DNA from 3 places in the Selenomonas sputigena ATCC 35185 genome. Region 2 is predicted to be linked to each of the others. Evidence: riboswitches for the same ligand, from Rfam matches in the RefSeq annotation. Region 2 holds a riboswitch; each other region holds the start of a gene.
The links. A riboswitch is a leader RNA that binds a small molecule or an ion and turns the genes downstream of it on or off. The one in region 2 is predicted to bind cobalamin.
Positions count from the first base shown of each region.

Region 1: linked by a shared signal. The riboswitch ahead of SELSP_RS07150 (sirohydrochlorin cobaltochelatase) and the one ahead of SELSP_RS10590 (DASS family sodium-coupled anion symporter) in region 2 are both predicted to bind cobalamin.
Region 3: linked by a shared signal. The riboswitch ahead of SELSP_RS06135 (TonB-dependent receptor plug domain-containing protein) and the one ahead of SELSP_RS10590 (DASS family sodium-coupled anion symporter) in region 2 are both predicted to bind cobalamin.

Region 1 covers NC_015437.1:1,568,787-1,570,988, forward strand. The annotation lists gene SELSP_RS07145 (hypothetical protein) at 1-165, shown strand, start outside; gene SELSP_RS07150 (sirohydrochlorin cobaltochelatase) at 234-1,232, opposite strand; cobalamin riboswitch at 1,611-1,788, opposite strand; gene SELSP_RS07155 (heavy metal translocating P-type ATPase) at 2,025-2,202, opposite strand, start outside.
Region 2 covers NC_015437.1:2,313,475-2,315,676, forward strand. The annotation lists gene SELSP_RS10585 (nicotinate phosphoribosyltransferase) at 1-413, shown strand, start outside; cobalamin riboswitch at 649-823, shown strand; gene SELSP_RS10590 (DASS family sodium-coupled anion symporter) at 1,140-2,202, shown strand, end outside.
Region 3 covers NC_015437.1:1,372,841-1,375,042, forward strand. The annotation lists gene SELSP_RS06135 (TonB-dependent receptor plug domain-containing protein) at 1-1,390, opposite strand, end outside; cobalamin riboswitch at 1,558-1,736, opposite strand; gene SELSP_RS06140 (radical SAM protein) at 1,819-2,202, opposite strand, start outside.

The DNA of each region.
Region 1 (2,202 bases), 740 kb from region 2:
ACGCTTTTCCAGAAGCTCCTCGTCTGGGCGAACTTCAGGAAGGGACGGCGCTTCGTCCCCATCTCCGCCTTCTTCTTTGCCGGATCTCTCGCCTACCTGCTGCGCAACAAGGACGCCGAACCGAAGAAGCTCGCGATGAAGATGATGAATTTCTTCCATATCTGATGCAAAAACGCCGCTCGACCAAGCCGAGCGGCGTTTTCTTATAGAAAGAAGATGTATCGTTGTTTTTCTTACTTGGACTGGAGCATATCCCATGCTTCATTCGCACGATCAACGAAGAGACCGCGGATGAGCCCGTTTTCACCAATGCCATGAATGTACGTGTTGACCTTGAAGCCCTCCTTCATGAGGATGGACTTGTGCGAATCCGGCTCGTTACCAGCCATATCGTTGTTCGCATGATCGCCAGCAACCATCATCAGCGGCATGAGCGTGACGGACTTAATGCCCTTCGCCTTGAGCTCAGGAATGATATCCTCCAGGCCCGGCCAGCCCTCAACCGTGTAGATGTAGGTGTTCTTGAGCTGCATGCGGTTGATCCCCGACTGAATGACGCTGTAGTAGGCATTTGCCGGATGCGGCGTTCCATGCGCCATGATGAGGATAGCTTCATTATCAGCAACCTCAGGGAACTGCGTTGAAAGCGCCGAGAGCGCTTCCTTGACATCATCGCGCTGCTCTTCCTGACCCTGCCAGTAGATGAGCGACGTGCCGAGCGTCATCCTCTTGAAGCTGTCCTTGTACTCGTTGAAGATCGCCTTGTCGTAGGCATATTCCATACCCGGAACAACATCGAGCGAGCACAGCGCAATGCGCGTATAGCCATCCTTCTTGAGCTGCTTCAGCGCCGCTTCCGGTGTCGGAATATCAAGCCCTTCTTTGGCCTTGATACGATCCACGATGATATGCGAAGTGAACGCCAACTCGACCTTCACATTCGGATGAGCTGCCTGAATCGCCTTGACCGTCGCCTCGATCGTCTTCTCGCGCGAATCCTTGAAGGTCGTACCGAAACTCATGACGAGGATGGCATCCTTGTTCGGGAGGTTCTGCATCTTGGGATTGTCGTACTTCAAAGCACCGATTTCCGATGCCTCAAGAAGCGCGGGAGTCGCATCCGTAACTTCAGGATTCAGCATGTAAGCCGCGTCCACGGAAGGTGCCCCCAAGCCAAAGACAGCGCCACACGCAAGCGACATGGCCAGCATCTTCTTGAAATTCCTTTTCATTCAATATCTCTCCTTTGAAAATCAGAACATAAGCACATGGGGAAACACCCATCAAAGAGTGCTCCTCAAAAATTATGGCAGGCTTTGCGCCCGATGTCAAGTCATCGAGACAAAAACCGGTCTTGAAAAAGGAAGCTCCGTGTCTCCACACACGGAGCTGCTGCAGAGCAGCAAAAGAGAACTGGATCGGAAATAATATATGAGCAATGCTTTCCCCTGTAGCCCAAGCCGCAGGGAAAACTCTCCGCCGAAATGGATCCCCTTTGCCCGCGAAGGGGAAGGGGTTTCGGAGGGGAGGCACTACAAAAGAAAACCCGGCCTTCAGCCGGGATTCATTGCGTTGCGCAATAATCCCCTTCCCCATCACTCGCAGGTCAAACGGTGATTGTCAGCTAGGCAGTTCTCCTGGCTCCAGGTCATCGCTACTCTGCGCCTTCCCAAGGAAAACTCCCCAGTGACATTATGCAGATTCGCTCGCTGTTACAGTGGCGGGACCGCTCCGGCATTGACCGGATTCCCTATTAAGTCTTGCGACACCTAACCCAATCGATATGAAGTTTTTATGTTCTCATGAACTTCATGTATTATGGTAGCACTATGCGCGTCCCTTGTCAACACCTTTTATGAAAACTATCCGATTTGCTATTACAATCAACCTTGCTATTGCAATGCACCGTTGCCATAGCTCCAATGTTTTCAAGCCTTGCGGAATGTTTTTGCTGCGCGAAACCCGGGTAAGAAACGAATGCGCCTCCCCCATTGCAGAGAAGGCGCACACGCGCAAACCATCCGTCAGCTGATACCGACAACCTCGTAGCCTGCATCGACAATCGTCGCCGAAAGAGCCTTGTCTGAAACGTCGGCGCTCAAGGTGACGACGGCATTCTTGTTTTCCAGGCTGACTTCCGCCTTTTCCACGCCGTTCATGCCTTCCAAAGCCTTCGTCACATGGGCGACGCAGTGGCCGCAC
Region 2 (2,202 bases):
CGAAAATCAAAGTCTCCGAAACGGTCGAGAAGATCACGAACCCCGGCAGGAAAAAGGTCTACCGCATCTACGACGCCGAAGGCCACGCCATCGCCGACCTCCTGACGCTCGCCGACGAAACGCCCGACATGACGAAGCCCTATCGCTACATCGACCCCAAGAAGCCGTGGAAGCACCGCTTCTTCACGAACTGCACGGCGCGCGAGCTGCAGGAAGATGTCATCAAGAACGGCAAATTCGTGTCGAAGCAGCCCCCGCTCGAAGAGATCCGCGCCTACGTCAAGGCGCAGCTCGACCGCGAGATCTGGCAGGAGGAGCAGCGCTTCGAAAACCCGCACACGCACTACCTCGACATGAGCCCCGCCTACTACGAGATGAAGCTCGCACTTTTGAATGAGATGCAGCAGTATTGAAGAGCTATCTTCCCTCGGGCAGCGAGAACGGCTGACCGGCGATGCGTCAGATCAAGTTCAGATAATCCCTTCGTCCATCTACGATGGCATATAAACAATGACCATTTTGCACTCCAAAACAGTTTCGGCGTGAAAAGATGGAATCCGACGATGACTGTGATACGCCTGCCGCCATCTCTTGACAATAACCGAAAGCAATGATATTCTTCCTCTTGGAAGCCATCATCACGACAAACAGCATATTGACGGATCAGGTGTCGCAAGACTCAATAGAGAAGCCGGAAGAGCCGGCGCGGTCCCGCCACTGTAACAGCGAGCGAATCTGCAAGAAACGTCACTGGGGAAACCCGGGAAGGCGCAGAGGAGCGATGAACTGGAGCCAGGAGAACTGCCTGATCGACGATCACCGTCTGACCTGCGAGCGATGGGGAGGGGATCTGCGCCTTGCGATTGGTTCGCGTCTTTTGGATGCTGTTCCAGCGATGGTTTCGTGCGCATATACAGCACGATACGCGGCAAGGCAAGGATATTTTGCAGCCTCTCTTTCCTTTGCAGGAAAAGAGGCTGCATTTATTTTGCGAACGAGAGGACACAAAGCGTGTTGCTCTTCGCAAACGTCCAGCCGTATGCCTTGTGCGTCCATCGCTTCCACAGATGCCGCAGAAAAATGCTTTCAGCAAATGGGGACTGCGGCTGAGAACTCATATCTTCAGATGGGGTGAAAACATGAACGCTAACAGAAGAAACGCTCTCCTCACGATCGGCGTCGGAATCGTCCTGTGGTTCCTGCCGATTCCTGACGGCGTCACGCCGCTCGCCTGGCATTTGCTCGCGGTCTTTGTCGCGACGGTGCTCGGCTTTATCCTGCATCCGCTGCCCATCGGCGCGGTGGCTTTCATCGCGATTTCCTTTTCCGTCTGGGCGGGGCTTTTGAAGACCTCGGACGCCCTTGCGGGCTACGGCAACAGCACGATCTGGCTGATCGTCTGCGCCTTCCTCTATTCGCGCGGCTTTATCAAGAGCGGACTCGGCAAGCGCATCGCCTTCCGCATCATCGAGGCGATCGGTAAGAGTGCGCTGTCGCTCGGCTACGCCATCGCTCTGAGCGAACTTGTGATTTCGCCCGCGACACCCTCGGCCACGGCACGCGGCGGCGGCATCCTCTATCCGATCGTGCGCTCCTTGGCAGAAGCTCTCGGCTCGAAGCCCGGCGAGAGTGCGCGGCGCATCGGCACTTATCTCATGCAGGTAGGCTACCATACGGACGCCGTGACCTGCACGATGTTCGTGACCTCGATGGCAGGCAACCCGCTCTGCGTGGCGCTCGCCGAAAAGACGCTGGGCGTCCAGGTCACATGGATGGGCTGGGCGAGCGCTGCCATCGTGCCGGGACTCATCGCGCTCCTGCTCGTTCCCTATGTCATGATGAAGCTCTCTCCACCCGAACTCGTGCACATTCCCGACGCTAAGGGACTGGCGCAGCGCGAATTGTCCGAGATGGGACCAATGAGCCTTGCCGAGAAAGGACTGTCGGTCATCTTCGTCGTCTCCCTCGCGCTCTGGGCAAGCTCGGGACTCACGGGCATCGACGCGACGCCCGTCGCCATGGGCGCGGTCTGCCTCATGCTCATGCTCGACATCATCAACTGGCAGGATGTCATCAAGGAAAAGGGCGCGTGGGATGCGATGTTCTGGATGGGTTCCTTAATGACGCTCGCCTCGGCCCTCGCAAAATCCGGCATCATCACTTGGATTGCCAACGGCGCCGGCGCGGCGATTTCCTCGCTCG
Region 3 (2,202 bases), 940 kb from region 2:
GATTGAAATTCTTATACCGGAAGCTATCATCTACCGTCGGCATCTGAAATGCTTTGCCAACATTGATGTACCATGCTGTATTGCGATCGAATTGATAATTCGTCTGGAATTGCGGCATAAAGACGCTTTGATCCTCCTCGGGATCATTGATCCATTCACCACGCAGTCCGAGTGTGAAATTGAAACGTGGCGTGAATTGCTTGCTGTATGAAGCATAAAGCGCATTTCCCGTGCGCACAGCCGTACGCTCTTTCGCCGGCGTATCGATGCCCTCACGCTTATAAGAATAGCCCAAAACCAGCGAATCTTTTCCAATCTTCCAGTTCTTTTGCAAGTCGAAAATCTGACCATCCATCGTTGCGTTGCTGTCATTTTTTTGATTTTTGATATAGTCATACCCATCTACCTGACGATAGTTATAACCAAGAACAGCGTGGATGCCATTTTCTTTCCCTTGGTAAACCAGACTAGCTGTATGGCGGCGATCATTATAGCGATAATTATATTTCACCCCCGTAGGAACAAGAGTATTTCCTGACTTCCTGTACTGGATTCCCCCGCGGGTAATATCACCTTCCATATAGTTGTAGTTCAGAGATATTTCTTCGGTCAGTTGTGCGATGAGTCCCACACGGCTTTTCTTTCCCTTGCCGACCCACCAATCAACCCATGAGATCTTATCAATGCCAAAGCCGTTGGAATGCGATAGATCCTTTGACCACTCACGACTCACATCGACGATGATACGATCTCCCATATAGGTTGCTTCACTTTTCTTGAAATAATTTCCAACCGTTTGATTTATTTGAAATTCTGGTTCTCCCTCCTTCGGCTTCTTCAAAATGATATTGATAACACCGCCCATAGCCTCGCCGCCGTAGAGTGTAGATGCAGCTCCCTTGACGATCTCGATGCGCTCGACCATCGCGGCGGGTATATTTTCAGTACTCGGGTAATTCTTGAGATTCATCGGCACGCCGTTGACCATGACGAGCGTACCCCTGTCATAGCCGCGCAGCGTGATGCGGCCGGCAGCAAAGCCGAAATCCTGCCCTGCCTCGCCATAGGATGTACTCGTTGAGCCGATCTGCTGGTCGATCGCCTCGAATACGTTGCGATAGCCCGCTTTTTCAATATCCTTCGCTGTGATGATTGTCGTCGTCGCGGGCGTATCGAGATCACTCTTTCGCCTGCGCTGCGCCGTCACGAGCGTATCGGGCAGATCATGACCGCCGCTTTCTGCAGTTTCCGCACTTTGTTCCTGCACCTGCGTCGTTTTCGCTGCCGCCTTTCCTGCCGCCGCATTTTCCGCCGCATACGCCTCGCCTGCAAAGCTCACGCCCGCGATTGCCGCAAGCACCGCCCATGTCAGATGTTTCTTGCCTTTCATCTACATCACCCTTTCCCAAAATAAAGCGCCCCTCCTGCAAAGCAGAAAAGGCGCATAAGGGCGGTGCAAAAAATTCCCGGCAGTTTCGCCGGGAGGATTGCGTTCGTGCAACCGAAGAAACGCCAAACGGCGCTTCCTTAATCCCCTTCCCATCACTCGCAGGTCAAATGGCGATTGTCCATCAGGCAGTTCTCCTGGCTCCAGCTCATCGCGCACCTGCGCCTTCCCAGGGCATTGCCCCAGTGACATTCCTTGCAGGCTGGCTCGCTGTTACAGTGGCGGGACCGCTCCGGCTTCTACCGGATTCCCTATTAAGTCTTACGACACCTGATCCAACGATATAAAATTTCTATAACAGGATAACACTGATTTATCCCTATGTCAAGAAAATAAATTCTATAGGAATCATTCTTATTATGGAAATTTCTCTATTCAACATAGTGGCTGAAACTGCCGATGACGAGTTGCGGAAACTCCCTCTTGAGCCGTTCCAAAAACTCTCTAGCGCCGACCGCCTCGCCCTGCGCTTCGGGCATAATTTCAAGGAAGGCGTCGGGATCGACATTGAGGTTGCGCACCTGCACCATGTTGACGGGCAATTCGCAAAAGAAGCCGCGCCACGCTTCGAGTTCTTCGGCGCGGTCATTAAAGCCCGGGAAGAAGAGCATATTGAGCGACACATATACGCCGTGCGAAAGCGCGTAGCGGATCGACTCCTTGACGTCGGCGAGCGTGTAATTGCTGCGGTAGTACGCCGCATAGCTCTCCTCGATGGCGCTGATGATGCTCACACGCATGGAGTCAAGACCGGC